DNA from 2 places in the Microbacterium sp. OVT16B genome. Region 1 is predicted to be linked to the other one. Evidence: predicted binding sites of a transcription regulator. Region 1 holds the regulator's gene; the other holds the start of a gene.
The links. Region 1 encodes LexA, which represses DNA repair genes until DNA is damaged. Its sites were predicted from a motif close to TCGAACANNTGTTCGA; they were not measured.
Positions count from the first base shown of each region.

Region 2: the regulator LexA is predicted to act here: its motif matches at 4,128-4,143, upstream of LC438_RS06425 (HNH endonuclease signature motif containing protein).

Region 1 is NZ_JAHXZA010000001.1:1,489,216-1,496,509, forward strand. It holds gene LC438_RS06990 (methylenetetrahydrofolate reductase) at 1-221, shown strand, start outside; gene metE (5-methyltetrahydropteroyltriglutamate--homocysteine S-methyltransferase) at 251-2,563, shown strand; gene lexA (transcriptional repressor LexA) at 2,637-3,323, opposite strand; gene LC438_RS07005 (LysM peptidoglycan-binding domain-containing protein) at 3,615-3,977, shown strand; gene LC438_RS07010 (histidinol-phosphate transaminase) at 4,071-5,165, shown strand; gene hisB (imidazoleglycerol-phosphate dehydratase HisB) at 5,162-5,773, shown strand; gene hisH (imidazole glycerol phosphate synthase subunit HisH) at 5,770-6,405, shown strand; gene priA (bifunctional 1-(5-phosphoribosyl)-5-((5-phosphoribosylamino)methylideneamino)imidazole-4-carboxamide isomerase/phosphoribosylanthranilate isomerase PriA) at 6,506-7,252, shown strand; gene LC438_RS07030 (SseB family protein) at 7,236-7,294, shown strand, end outside.
Region 2 is NZ_JAHXZA010000001.1:1,368,079-1,375,372, forward strand. It holds gene LC438_RS06410 (sugar-binding protein) at 34-1,152, shown strand; gene LC438_RS06415 (hypothetical protein) at 1,242-1,712, opposite strand; gene LC438_RS06420 (hypothetical protein) at 2,036-2,587, opposite strand; gene LC438_RS06425 (HNH endonuclease signature motif containing protein) at 2,710-4,098, opposite strand; gene LC438_RS06430 (alpha/beta fold hydrolase) at 4,200-4,958, shown strand; gene LC438_RS06435 (ABC-F family ATP-binding cassette domain-containing protein) at 4,986-6,779, shown strand; gene LC438_RS06440 (Na+/H+ antiporter) at 6,833-7,294, shown strand, end outside.

The sequences.
Region 1 (7,294 bases):
TCACCGGCGAGACGCTGCCCAGCGAGCTCGCCATCGCCCTCGACGTGGAGCCGACCCCCGAGGGCCGGCACGAGATCGGCGTCGAGTGGGCCGCGCGCCTCGCCAGGGAGGTCGTCGCCGGCGGCGCACCCGGCGTGCACCTCTACGCGTTCAACCAGCACGACACCGTGCTCACCGTCCTCGAGGAGGCCGGCGTCCTGCCGGTGTCCCGACTCCGCTGACCCCAGAACCCCCGCTGAAAGGAACACCCATGTCCGCATTCCCCGAGGGCACCATCCTCGGCTACCCCCGTATCGGTCGCCGTCGCGAGCTGAAGAAGGCCGTCGAGGCGTTCTGGGCCAGCCGCACCGACCTCGCCGAGCTGGAGGCCACCTCCGCCGAGCTGCGCGCAGCCACGCGCGAGCGTCTCGCCGCGCTCGGCCTCGGCCGTACCGACTCCGCCATCCCCGAGTCGTTCTCGTACTACGACCAGGTGCTCGACGCCGCGGTGACCGTCGGCGCGATCCCCGCGCGGTTCGAGGACCTCCGGTCGGAGGACGGCACCATCGGCCTTCCGGCGTACTTCACGGTCGCCCGCGGCGAGGGGGAGCGCGCCCCGCTCGAGATGACCAAGTGGTTCGACTCGAACTACCACTACCTGGTGCCGGAGATCGGCCCCGAGACGGTGTTCTCACTGTCCAGTGACCGCGTCGTCCGCGAGTTCGCAGAGGGCGCGGCGGCCGGATTCACGACCCGCCCGGTCATCGTCGGCCCGGTGACCCTCCTCGCTCTGGCGAAGGCCTCGGACGACGCCCCCGAGGGGTTCGATCCGCTGTCGCGTCTCGACGACCTGCTCCCCGTCTACGTCGAGCTGCTCGCGCGGCTGAAGGACGCCGGTGCGGAGTGGGTGCAGCTCGACGAGCCCGCCCTGGTCAGCGAGTCGCTCCCTGCGTCGATCGCTGCGCTGTCGGATGCCGCCGGCCGCGCCCTCGGGGTGCTGGGCGGAGCGGCGGCGCGACCGTCGATCCTGGTCGCCGCGCCGTACGCCGACCTCGGTGAGGTGTTCCCCGTGCTGGCCGCCGCCCCGATCGAGGCGATCGCCGTCGACCTCGTGCGCGGAGGCGTCCCCGCCGGCGCAGCCGGCCTGGAGGGGAAGATCCTCGTGGGCGGCGTCGTCGACGGTCACAACATCTGGCGCGGCGACCTCGCCTCGGCCTTCGACACGCTCGAGGCGCTGCGCGCGCTCGGCGCCGCCGGCGTCTCTGCCTCCACGTCGACCTCTCTGCTGCACGTGCCGCACGATGTGTCCGACGAGACGAAGCTCGATGCGCGTCTGGTCTCGTGGCTCGCCTTCGCCGACCAGAAGGTCGAGCAGGTCGTGGCCCTGGCCCGGGGCCTCGCCGAGGGGCGTGCGGCCGTCGCCGCCGATCTCGACGCGGCATCCGCTGCCCTGCAGGACCGTCTCTCGGCTCCGGGAGTCCGCGACGGTGCCGTTCGTGCCCGTGCACTCACCGAGGCGGACTTCTCGCGCGTGTCCTACGAGGAGCGCGAGTCCGCGCAGGAGGCCCTCGGCCTTCCGGCGCTGCCGCTCACGACGATCGGATCCTTCCCGCAGACCGGCGACATCCGTCGCGCCCGGGCGCGGTTCACCAGGGGCGAGATCCCCGCCGAGGACTACGAGGAGTTCCTGCGTCGCGAGGTCGCCAGCGTCGTCTCGCTGCAGGAGGACCTGGGCCTCGACGTGCTCGTGCACGGTGAGCCGGAGCGCAATGACATGGTGCAGTACTTCGCCGAGAACCTCGATGGCTTCGACGTCACCGAGAACGGCTGGGTGCAGTCGTACGGCTCCCGCGCGACCCGCCCGTCCCTCCTGTGGGGCGACGTCTCCCGTCCCGCTCCGATCACGGTGGACTGGTCGACGTACGCCCAGTCGCTCACGACCAAGCACATGAAGGGGATGCTGACGGGCCCCGTCACGATCCTCGCCTGGTCCTTCGTCCGAGACGACCAGCCGCTCGGCGAGACCGCGAACCAGGTGGCGCTCGCCCTGCGCGACGAGATCGCCGACCTCGAGGCCGCTGGTATCGCGATCATCCAGGTCGACGAGCCGGCGCTGCGCGAGCTGCTGCCTCTGAAGAAGGCGGATCAGCCCGCGTACCTGCAGTGGTCGGTGGACTCGTTCCGCCTCGCGACGGGTGGCGCGGCGGCGGGCACCCAGGTGCACACCCACCTCTGCTACTCGGAGTTCGGCGTCGTGATCGACGCGATCCGCGCCCTCGACGCCGACGTGACATCGATCGAGGCGGCCCGCAGCCGCATGGAGGTCGTGGCGGACATCGCCGAGGTCGGCTTCGATCACGGCATCGGCCCCGGTGTCTACGACATCCACTCGCCGCGCGTCCCCTCGGCGGAGGAGGTCGAGTCGCTGCTGCGCCGCGCGGTGGACGAGATCCCGACGCGACAGCTGTGGGTCAACCCCGACTGCGGTCTGAAGACGCGCGGATATGACGAGACCGTGGCGTCGCTGCGCAACATCGTCGAGGCCACGCGTCGGGTGCGCGAGGACGTGGTCGTCGCGGTCTGACGCCCGTCAGAAGAGAGAAGCGAACCGCCCTTCCCGGAGCTCGGGAAGGGCGGTTCGCTGTCGTCAGCCGACGTCAGACCGCGCGCAGCACCGCGACGATCTTGCCGAGGATCACGGCCTCGTCGCCCAGGATCGGCTCGAAGGCGGAGTTGCGGGGGAGGAGCCAGGTGTGTCCGTCGCGGCGGCGGAGCACCTTGACCGTGGCCTCGCCGTCGAGCATGGCCGCGACGATCTCGCCGTTCTCCGCGCTGTGCTGCGAACGCACGACGACCCAGTCCCCGTCGCAGATCGCGGCGTCGATCATCGACTCGCCCGACACCTTGAGCATGAACAGGTCGCCCTTGCCGACGAGCTGCCGGGGGAGCGGGAAGATCTCCTCGACCTGCTGATCCGCGGTGATCGGCACTCCGGCGGCGATGCGGCCCACCAGCGGCACGAGAGCGGCGTCTCCGACCGGGGTGGCGACATCGGCGGGATTCTCGCCGCTCGCGCCGGGGAGGTCGATGAGCACCTCCATGGCCCTGGTCTTGCCGGGGTCGCGGCGCAGATAGCCGCTGAGCTCCAGCTGTCCGAGCTGATGCGTGACGCTGGACAGCGACTTGAGGCCGACGGCGTCGCCGATCTCGCGCATGCTCGGCGGATAGCCGTGCCGGCTGATCGAGTTCTGGATGACCTCCAGGATCGCCATCTGCTTGGGGCTGAGGCTCTTGCGTCGACGGGTGCGCGGCGCCTCGGTGTCGGGGGCGGAGTTCTCGCTCATCGTGCTCCTTTGTACGCGATTCCGGCGTCGCAGTTCGAATGTCGGAGGTCCGTGGTGGGGTATCCGTATCGAAACCGTATCCGAGAAACGGCCCGATCTGGAAGATCTGTTCGAGCGTGTCGGCAGATTCTCGAATCAGGTTTCGAAGAACGCTTGACAGATGTTCGAACTCGAAGATATCTTCGGTACGTAGCTTCGCATTCCTGGCTCCCGGCCGAGTCCTGGATGCGAACGCTACGCCAACTTTCTCCGGCGGGGATGATCCGTCGGAGGGCAGAAAGGGAGCACGACATGAGCACCATCACCTTCGGAACCGCAGCAGTTCTTCCGGCACGTCCGGCCGCACGCCTGCGTCTGACGGTCCGCGGTCGCCGCGTGCTCCTCGGGCTCGCCTCGATCCCTCTCGCGGCGGGCATCGCCTTCGCCGCGCTCAGCGGCGGAAGCGCTGCGGCGTCCGGCGCTCACGTCGCGACGGCGTCCTTCGAGACCGTCACGGTGATGCCGGGGGACACCCTCTGGTCGATCGCCACCACGGTCGCTCCCGACGCCGACCCTCGCGAGGTGATCGGCGAGATCAGTCGGCTCAACATGCTCACGGGCGGCGCACTGCAGATCGGCGACGAGCTCGCCATCCCCGCGCAGTACTCCGAGTGATCTCGGAGCGCGCGTCCTGCGAGCCCGTCTTGGGAGCGGCGCATGCGCAATGCGGCGTCACCCGGTGCATCATCGGCCTTCGCGCGTCCTAGCATGGGAAGGGTGACCGCATCACTCGATGACCTCCCGCTTCGCGACGACCTCCGCGGATTGACTCCCTACGGAGCTCCGCAGGCCCCGCTTCCCATCGCGCTCAACGTCAACGAGAACACGCATCCCATTCCGGATGCCGTCGCCAGCGACATCCTCGACGACATCGCCGTGGCGCTGCGCGACATGAACCGCTACCCGGATCGAGAGTTCACGACCCTGCGCGAGGGCTTCGCCGAGTATCTCGGGCACGGCCTCACTGCCGACCAGATCTGGGCGGGCAACGGCTCGAACGAGGTGCTGCAGCACATCCTCCAGGCCTTCGGCGGTCCTGGACGCACGGCGTTCGGCTTCGCGCCCACGTACTCCATGTACCCGCTGATCGCTCAGGGCACCGGCGCACGCTGGGTGGCGGGTGTCCGCGAGCCCGACTACACGATCACCGCGGAAGATGCTGCTGCTCAGGTGCGCGCTGTCGACCCCGACGTGATCCTGCTGTGCTCCCCGAACAACCCGACGGGCACGCCCCTCGGGCTCGATGTCGTCGAGGCCGTCTACGAGGCGGCCAGAGGCATCGTGATCGTCGACGAGGCGTATCAGGAGTTCGCACCGAGGGAGGCGGCATCCGCCCTCTCCCTTCTCGAGGGGCGTCCGCGTCTGGCGGTGTCGCGCACGATGAGCAAGGCGTTCGCCTTCGCGGGAGCGCGGGTGGGCTACCTGGCCGCCGATCCCGCGTTCATCGACGCGCTGCGCCTCGTGCGCCTGCCCTATCACCTGAGCGCCCTCACCCAGGCGGCGGCGATCGCCGCGCTGCGCAACGCCGATGTCATGCTCGGCATGGTCGACGAGATCGTCGAGCAGCGCGACCGCATCTCGGCGACCCTGGAGGCGCTCGGGTACACGCCGCACGAGTCCTGGTCGAACTTCGTCCTCTTCGGTGGCGTGGTCGACCCGAAGGCCACGTGGCAGCAGCTGTACGACAGGGGCGTGCTGATCCGCGACGTCGGCATCCCCGGCCACCTCCGCGTCACCGCGGGCACGGAGGCCGAGACCACGGCGTTCCTCGACGCCCTCGCCTCGATAGGATCGGCATCATGAGCACCCCCGCCCCGCGCACAGCCCGCCGCGTGCGCAGCACGTCGGAGTCCACGGTCGAGCTCGAGCTCAACCTCGACGGGACGGGTGTGAGCCGCATCGACACCTCGGTGCCGTTCTTCGACCACATGCTGACAGCGTTCGCGAAGCACTCCCTCACCGACCTCACGGTGCGGGCGTCCGGCGACACGAACATCGATGCGCACCACACCGTCGAGGACGTCTCGATCGTGCTCGGGCAGGCGATCCGCGAGGCGCTGGGCGACAAGTCCGGCATCTCCCGCTACGGCGACGCGCTGGTCCCTCTCGACGAGGCGGTCGCGCAGGCGGTCGTGGACATCTCCGGTCGCCCGTACCTCGTGCACGAAGGTGAGCCCACAGGATTCGAGTACCACCTCATCGGCGGTCACTTCACGGGCGCCCTCGTGCGGCACTCGTTCGAGGCGATCACGTTCAACGCCGGACTCACCGTGCACGTCCGCGTGCTGGGCGGCCGCGATCCTCACCACATCGCCGAGGCGGAGTACAAGGCCTTCGCGCGTGCCTTCCGCCAGGCGAAAGCCCTCGATCCGCTGGTCGACGGCGTCCCGTCCACCAAGGGCGCGCTGTGAGCAGCGCGCCCACGGTCGCGGTCTTCGACTACGAGTCCGGCAACGTCCATTCCGCCGTCAAGGCGCTCGTCGCCGCGGGAGCGGATGCTGTGCTCACCCGCGACAAGACGCAGGCGCTGGAGGCCGACGGCCTCGTGGTTCCTGGCGTCGGCGCATTCCAGGCCGTCCGCGACGCGCTGTTCGCCCACGGCGGTGACGAGATCATCGATCGTCGGCTCGCCGGCGGGCGCCCGGTGCTGGGCATCTGCGTCGGCATGCAGGTGCTGTTCTCCCACGGCGTCGAGCGCGGACACGACACCGAGGGCCTCGGCGAATGGCCGGGCGCGGTGACGGAGCTCAACGCGCCGGTCCTGCCGCACATGGGCTGGAACACGGTCGAGCCCGGCGCCGACAGCGTGCTGTTCCGCGGCATCGAGCAGGAGCGGTTCTACTTCGTGCACTCGTACGCGGCGCAGTCCTGGGAGCTCGACGTCATCCCTCCGTTCCCGCAGCCCGTGCTCACCTGGACGACGTACGGAGATCCCTTCCTCGCAGCCGTCGAGAACGGCCCGCTCTCGGCCACCCAGTTCCACCCGGAGAAGTCCGGAGACGCGGGCATCCAGCTGCTGCGCAACTGGGTCGGCAGCCTCTGACCTCCTCGATCGGCGTCACGCATTTGAACGAGCGCCGATTGCGAGGGTAACCTCGGTTCTCGTGCCTCTCATCGGCGCACTCCCACCACTCAAGGACGTCATGAACGACTTCGCGCAGTCTCCCTCCCTCACTCTGCTCCCGGCCGTCGATGTCGCGGGCGGCAAGGCCGTCCGCCTCACGCAGGGCGAGGCCGGCAGCGAGACCAGCTACGGCGATCCTCTCGACGCAGCGGGGGAGTGGGTGGCGCAGGGCGCGAAGTGGATCCACCTCGTCGACCTCGACGCCGCTTTCGGACGGGGGAGCAACGCCCCCATCCTGCGCAAGGTGATCAAGCAGTTCAAGAACGTCAACATCGAGCTCTCCGGCGGCATCCGCGACGACGCGACGCTGGAGGCGGCGCTCGAGAGCGGCGCCACGCGCATCAACCTCGGGACCGCGGCGCTGGAGAACCCCGAGTGGGCGGCAGACGTCATCGGCCGGTTCGGCGAGGCGATCGCGGTCGGCCTCGACGTGCGTGGAACGACCCTCGCGGCCCGCGGCTGGACGAAGGACGGCGGCGATCTCTGGGAGGTCCTGGATCGCCTCGAAGATGCCGGCTGCAGCCGCTACGTCGTGACCGACGTGACCAAGGACGGCACGCTCCGCGGACCGAACCTCGAGCTCCTGCGCGAGATGACCTCGCGCACCCCGAAGCCCGTCGTCGCCTCCGGCGGCATCGCGAACCTTGACGACATCGCCGCTCTCCGCGAGCTCGTGCCGCTGGGCGTCGAGGGTGCCATCGTCGGCAAGGCGCTGTATGCCGGAGCGTTCACGCTGGCCGAGGCTCTGGATGTCGCAGGAGACTGACGCGCACTCCTGCGGGCCCGAGTCGCACAATCACGGCGACTC
Region 2 (7,294 bases), 120 kb from region 1:
CATCATCTGTCCCTCACCACAGAAAGAGATCACATGAAGAAGATCATCGTCACCGCGACAGCGCTTGTCGCAGCGGCAGCCTTCACTCTCACCGGGTGCTCCTCGGAGCGCGGGGGAGACACCGGCGGGGGCACCTCGACGGAGGCCAGCAAGGGCTTCGCCGCGGACGCCACGATCGGCGTCGCCCTTCCCGACAAGACCAGTGAGAACTGGGTGCTCGCCGGCCAGCTGTTCACCGACGGTCTCGAGAAGGCCGGTTTCAAGGCCGACGTGCAGTACGCGCCCGCCAGCAACACGGTCGCCGAGCAGCAGAACCAGATCCAGGCGATGGTGACCGGCGGTGCCAAGGTCATCATCATCGGCGCCAAGGACGGCAAGCAGCTCGCGACGCAGGTCGAGGATGCCCAGTCCAAGGGCGTCACGGTCATCGCCTACGACCGTCTGATCGAGAACACCAAGGCCGTCGACTACTACGTCGCGTTCGACAATTTCAAGGTCGGCGAGCTGCAGGGCCAGGCTCTGCTCGACGGTCTGAAGGAGCGTTCGGGTCACGACGCGCCGTGGAACATCGAGCTGTTCTCGGGTTCGCCTGACGACGCCAACTCGAAGGTGTTCTTCGACGGCGCGATGAGCGTGCTGAAGCCGGAGATCGAGAAGGGCGACCTGAAGGTCGTCTCGGGTCAGACCGAGATCGCGCAGACGGCGACCGACGGCTGGAAGGCTGAGAACGCCCAGCGCCGCATGGACTCGCTGCTGACCTCGTCGTACGGCACTGAGACGCTCGACGGCGTCCTGTCGCCGAACGACACCCTGGCTCGCGCCATCATCACGTCCGTCCAGGGCGCGGGCAAGCCGGTTCCGGTCGTCACGGGTCAGGACTCCGAGGTCGAGTCGGTCAAGTCGATCATGGAGGGCATCCAGTACTCCACGATCAACAAGGACACCACGCTGCTCGTCGAGCAGTCCATCAAGATGGTCCAGCAGCTGCAGAAGGGCGAGAAGGTCGACGTCAACGACACCGAGTCGTACGACAACGGCGTGAAGGTCGTCCCGGCGTTCCTGCTGAAGCCGATCATCGTCACCAAGGCCAACGCCGCTGAGGCGTACGCGAACGTCCCGAGCCTGCTCGAGATCGTGAAGTCGTACCAGTAAGCAGCAGCGCTCCGATTCCTGGGGACGCGCGAGCCGTCCGGACCTTCTGGTCCGGACGGCTCGTCTTTTTGTATGGGGCGATGGTCGGGTCAGCAGCCGACCGCGGCGGGGTTCTCGAGGCAGGTGCGTGCGACGAGGGCCGTGTGTGCCTCGAAGATGCGGATCTGCTGGCTGGGGCTGTCGATCGTGAGTTCGCCGATCACGGGGAACCAGCCGCCGCCGAGGTCGACCTGGGCGGAGTAGCGGATGCTGAGGGCGGCCGTGTAGGTGCCGCGTGCGGAGTAGACGTGGCTGGTCGGCGTCGGGGTGAACGGCGCCTGGCCGAGCTCTTCCCAGGTGCGTCCAGGAACGGTGACCGTGGCGGTGGAGCCGTCGCCGTAGGAGTAGTCGTACGCGATGGGCGTGAAGCGAACGCTGATCGGGTTGCCGAACAGCGTCCCGGTCTGCGTGCGGACGGACGCGGCTCCGAGGAGGTTCGTCGGCATGCCGGCGATTCCGGCGTTGCCGGGCTCGACGGCGAAGTCCGCGGCCGGAGGGGCGAACTGCGCGAGGTCGGTCATCGTGATCGAGGGCGCGGGGGTCCCGTCGGGGTTGGCCCGTATCCGTGCGCGGATGCAGCGGCCATCCTCGTCCGTCGTGATGAGGCACCCGTCGGCGTCGTAGGACGACGAGGGAGACGACGGGGAGTCGGAATCGTCAGAGCTGACATCCCTCTGGCCCGTAGATGGAGTCGTGCCCATTTGGGTCGCTGAGCTGCTGACTGTGAGCGATGATCGCCCCGTTGCAATGGCTGCGCTCCCCAAGGGGTTTTCGGGATCAGTTGTCGAGTCTTGGGACGGATGCTGGGTCATGAGCAGGACACCTCCGATCGCGAAAATCGCTGCTACTCCACTACGCATGCGACATCCTCTCGTTCCGCTGCGGAGTCGATTGAGAGGCTGTGGTTCTTCTCGGACACGAAGGTGATCTCAAGTGCGTAAGTAGAAGGACGGTCGGAGCTCACTTGGGACACCCCGGACGAGTCGACGATGGAAACTGATGACACATCGAGGCAGACGTTCGCAACGACGGTGGTAAAGGGTGGCTTGGACCTCACTCCGTCGAAGGAGAGAACCCTTGTTTCTCCGCTCATGATGAAACCATCGGCATGCATCGTGGAGTAGGCCTCGCGATCTGCAGCCTCGAATGAACCGCTGGAGAGCTCGAACAATGGTTCAAAGGTCCTCGTATCGCTGAGATCGACTTCATTCAATCGAGCATTGAACGCCCGGTACACCTCTTCGGCTTTCGCAAACGCCTCCTCCTCGCTCGCGAAGGCCGCGGTGGGCGTCGGGGTCGGGGCCGGAGTGGGTGCGCATCCGGCGACTGCTCCCGCGATGAGTGCGAGGGCGCCGAGTCCGCTGAGGGAGTGGGTGGCTGTTCTCTGGAGAATCACTCGCACACGGTAACCGGATTCGCGAATGCGTCGCCGGAGTTATCCACAGGCCATGATCGTGCGGGAATGCGCGCGCGTGAGCTCAGGAGACCAGAAGACCGGAAGCTCAGAAGACCGGAAGCTCAGAAGGGCGCCCGGGCGCGTGCGAGCAGTGCCGTCCCCGTCGGGGGTACACCGTCGGCCTCGGCGACGAACACCACCGTGTGCGGTACCGGGGGAGTGTCGGTGTAGGTTCGGCCGGCGGGACTCGTCCATTCGAGCACTCCGCCGGGGTGATGTTCGACATGCCACGGCGAGGCGTGTTTGAGCGTGTGGTGCCTGCGGCAGAAGCAGCAGAGGTTGCACTCGGCGGTCGCGCCACCCGTGGACGCCGGATCGTTGTGGTCGATGTCGCACTTCCTGGCGATGATCCCGCAGGTCGGGAACCGGCACCGCTGATCGCGTGCCCTCAGATGCCGTCTGAGCTGCTCCGACGGGCGATACCGGTCGACCGCGAGCATCGCCCCCGTGATCGGGTGGGTGAGCACTCGGTCCCACCCTGTCGCAGAGCCTGCGAGCGCACGAGCGGTGTCGGCGTCGATCGGCACGACACCGTCGAGCAGCGCAGGCGGCGGCGTGGTCGAGGACGCGTCGCCGTCGGCGGAGGCCGCCTCCGCGGCATCCTCCCCCATCAGGGTGATCACGGGCACGGTGATCTCCACGCGCCCGCGGATCTCGCCGAGCAGGCCGTCTGCGCTGTCGTGGGCGACCGGGGTACCGGTGAGTACGAGGTCGGCGAACAGATCGGCGCGGATCTCGTCGACGGACCGGGTGTCGGGGTCGAAGGGGATGCCGTCGGCTGCGGCTTCGCGCGCCTCGCGGATGTTCTCGGTACGGATCCGGTGGGCCATCTCGGACACGCGATCCTTCATCGCGTGCACCAGAACGGCCGGGGCGTGCACGTGGAGATCGGCCATGCCGTCTTCGCCATCCGTCGCCCAGACGCGCCTCCGTTCGCGGGCGGCCCGATGCCGCTCGTCTATCGTCTGCTCCTGAAACCTCTCGGCGATGCGCTTCGCGAGTGCCCGCAGCCGATTCGGAGACTCGACCTCGGCGACGGCGAGCACCGCCTCGGCGTACTCCGCCCGCTGGTCGTCGTCGGTCAGCTGCGCGCCGGCGTCGATGATGACGTGCGCGTGCGCTGCCGTGATGCGCCCCGCGCCCTGTGCCTGCCACACGGCGGGGAAGCCGTCGACCAGCCACGACGCCTCGCCGATCTTCCGCTCGACCGTGCGATCGCTGACCCGGAGCCGCTGCCCGATCTCGGCCGCCACCGCGCGGATCGTCATGTCACCCCGATCGGGGTGATCGCCCTGCTTCGCGATGTCGACGGCCATCCGACCCGCCAGCGCGAACAGCCCGTCGCGGGCCGCCATCATCGCGTTCACCGTCGCATCGGCGATCTCCAGCGACTCGACCAGATCGGCGAGCATCGCCATCTGGGAGTCGGTCGCGTCGATCAGTGCGGTCATGAGTCCAGTACACCAGGGGCCACCGACATTCGAACAAAGATTCCACAGCCCGCAGCCTTCGGAATGTCACAGAAGGATAACGACCGTGATTGACTGACCGGATGCTCCTCCACGCCCTCGACACGGCCGACTCCGCCGACTCGGACAGTGCGGCGACGCCCCCGCTCCGCACCGCCCTGCTCCTGCACGGAGCGATGGGATCAGCCGAGAGCTGGTGGCGCGTCGTCCCGCTCCTCGTCGACCGCGGCTACCGTGTGCTCGCCCTCGATCTCCCCGGCCACGGACGCTCTCCCCGTGACCCGCAGCTCACCGTCGACGCGGCCGCAGCCGCCGTCGTCGAGACGATCAGGCTGCTCGCGCCCGAGGGGCCGCTCCACGCCCTCGGACACTCCTACGGGGCCACCGTGCTGGCAGCGGCCGCCGCGGCTCTCGACCCGAGCCTCACCGTCTACGTCGATGCCGCGCTGTCGATCGAGGGAGGTCATGACCGCGCTGAGCTCGTCGCCCGGTACGGGCGCGACCGCCTCGCACGCATGGATGCCGATGCCCTGCGCCGGAGCCGCCCCTTCTACTCCGAGAGGGATGCCGAGGTCGAGGCTCGTGCCGCCGAGCGGTTCGACCCGGAGACCTTGGCATCCGTCTCCTGCGGAGCCGACGGCGAGTGGCCGCCGGCTCCGGGGTCGGTCGTCGTCAGGGCCGAGCCGAGCTCGTGGGTGAGCGACGCCGACGTGCGGAGGCTCACGGAGCACGGGGCCGACGTCCGCAGCATCCCCGGCGCCGCGCACACCGTCTGGTACAGCCACTTCGAGGAGTTCACGGCGTCCCTCCCCGAGCTGTTCGGAGGCCCGGCCGTCGGGTGAGGCGAGCGCGACTACCCTTGAAGTGACATGGCACATCTTCTCGGGGCAGAAGCCCTCCAGCTCGAATACCCGACCAGGGTCGTCTTCGACTCCGTGACCCTCGGAATCGAGGAGGGCGACCGCATCGGCATCGTCGGCCGCAACGGCGACGGCAAGTCCAGCCTCCTCGGGATGCTGGCAGGCATCAAGGAACCCAACTCCGGCCGCGTGACGGTCCGCGGCGGCACCACGATCGGCGTGCTCGACCAGGCCGACACCCTCGGCGACGGCCTCACGATCAGCCAGGCCGTCGTCGGCGACACCCCCGAGCACGAATGGGCCGGCGACGCGAAGGTCCGCGACGTCATCGACGGGCTGCTGCGGGATCTGCCGTGGGATGCCGAGATCGGCTCACTCTCGGGCGGCCAGCGCCGACGGGTCTCGCTCGCGAAGCTGCTCACCGGCGACTGGGACGTCATCGCGCTCGACGAACCCACCAACCATCTCGACGTCGAAGCGATCACCTGGCTCGCCGGGCACCTGAAGAAGCGGTGGAGCCCGAACTCCGGGGCCCTCATGGTCGTCACCCACGATCGCTGGTTCCTCGACGAGGTCTGCACCGAGACCTGGGAGGTGCACGACCGGATCGTCGAGCCCTTCGAGGGCGGCTACGCGGCGTACATCCTGCAGCGCGTCGAGCGCGACCGGATGGCCGCAGCCACCGAGGCGAAGCGGCAGAACCTCGCGCGCAAGGAGCTCGCCTGGCTGCGCCGCGGCGCCCCGGCACGCACGGCCAAGCCGAAGTTCCGCATCGACGCCGCCAACGAGCTCATCGCCGACGTCCCCGAGATCCGCGACAAGATCTCCCTGCAGTCGCTCGCCGTCTCCCGCCTCGGCAAAGACGTCGTCGACCTTCTCGACGTGGGGGTGTCCTACGGCGACAAGGAGGTGCTGCGCGATGTGGAGTGGCGCATCGCGCCGGGGGAGCGCACCGGCATCCTCGGGGTCAACGGCGCGGGCAAGTCGACGCTGCTCGGCCTGATCTCCGGCACCGTCGAACCCACGGTCGGGCGTGTCAAGCGCGGCACGACCGTCAAGGTGCAGACGCTGACCCAGCGCCTCGACGAGCTCGACCAGCACTGGAACGACCCGGTGCGCGTGGTCATCTCGGGTCTGCGCACCTCGTACACGATGGGCAACGGCTCGAAGGCGCAGGACCTCACTCCCGGGCAGCTGCTGGAGCGCCTCGGATTCTCGTCCGCCCAGCTCTCGACCCCGGTGAAGGACCTCTCCGGAGGTCAGCAGCGCCGTCTGCAGCTGCTGCTCGTGCTGCTCGATCAGCCCAACGTGCTGATCCTCGACGAGCCCACGAACGACCTCGACACCGACATGCTCGCCGCGATCGAGGACCTCCTCGACTCGTGGTCGGGCACGCTGCTCGTCGTCAGCCACGACCGGTACTTCCTCGAGCGCGTGACCGACCAGCAGTTCGCGATCCTCGGCGGCAGACTCCGACACCTCCCCGGCGGAGTCGACGAGTACCTGCGCCTGCGTCAGCTGCAGGACGCCGAGCCCTCCAAGGCGTCCGCCGGAGCTGCGAAGGCGGCTCCGAAGGGGCTGGACGGAGCGGCGCTGCGCACCGCGCAGAAGGAGGTCTCCGCCCTGGAGCGGCGCATCCAGAAGCTCACGGAGCAGGTGGATGCCGCCAAGCACTCGCTCGCCGACCACGACCAGTCCGACTACGCCGGACTCGGCGAGAAGATGAAGGCGATCGGGGATCGGGAGGCGGAGATCGAGGAGCTCGAGCTGCGCTGGTTCGAGCTCACGGAGGAGATCGGCTGACCTGAACCCCCGAACGGGGAATATCCTTCTCTCACCGCTGTTGGGAGGTAGAGATGGAAGGTCTAGAAGTCACCGTCCTGCTCGGACTCACGATCCTCGCAGGAACCCTGCTCGCTCCGCGTATCCGCGTCGCACTCCCCCTCGTCCTCGTCGTCTTCGGGCTGCTGCTCGGCTTCGTGCCGCAGCTGCGCGAGGTGCAGCTGCCGCCGGAGACGGTGCTGCTGCTGTTCCTGCCCGTGATGCTGTTCTGGGAGAGCCTGACGACGTCGCTCCGGTCGATCCGGCGCGACTTCCGCTACATCCTGCCGATGAGCACGCTGCTCGTCGTGGCCTCGGCCTTCGCCGTCGCCGGAGTGGGCGTGCTGTTCGGGATGCCGTGGGAGATCGCGCTCATCCTCGGCGCCGCCGTCGCCCCTCCTGACGCCACGGCCGTCGCGGCTCTCGGGCGACTGCTGCCGCGGCGCATGTTCATGAAGCTGAAGGCGGAGAGCCTGACGAACGACGGCACGGCCCTC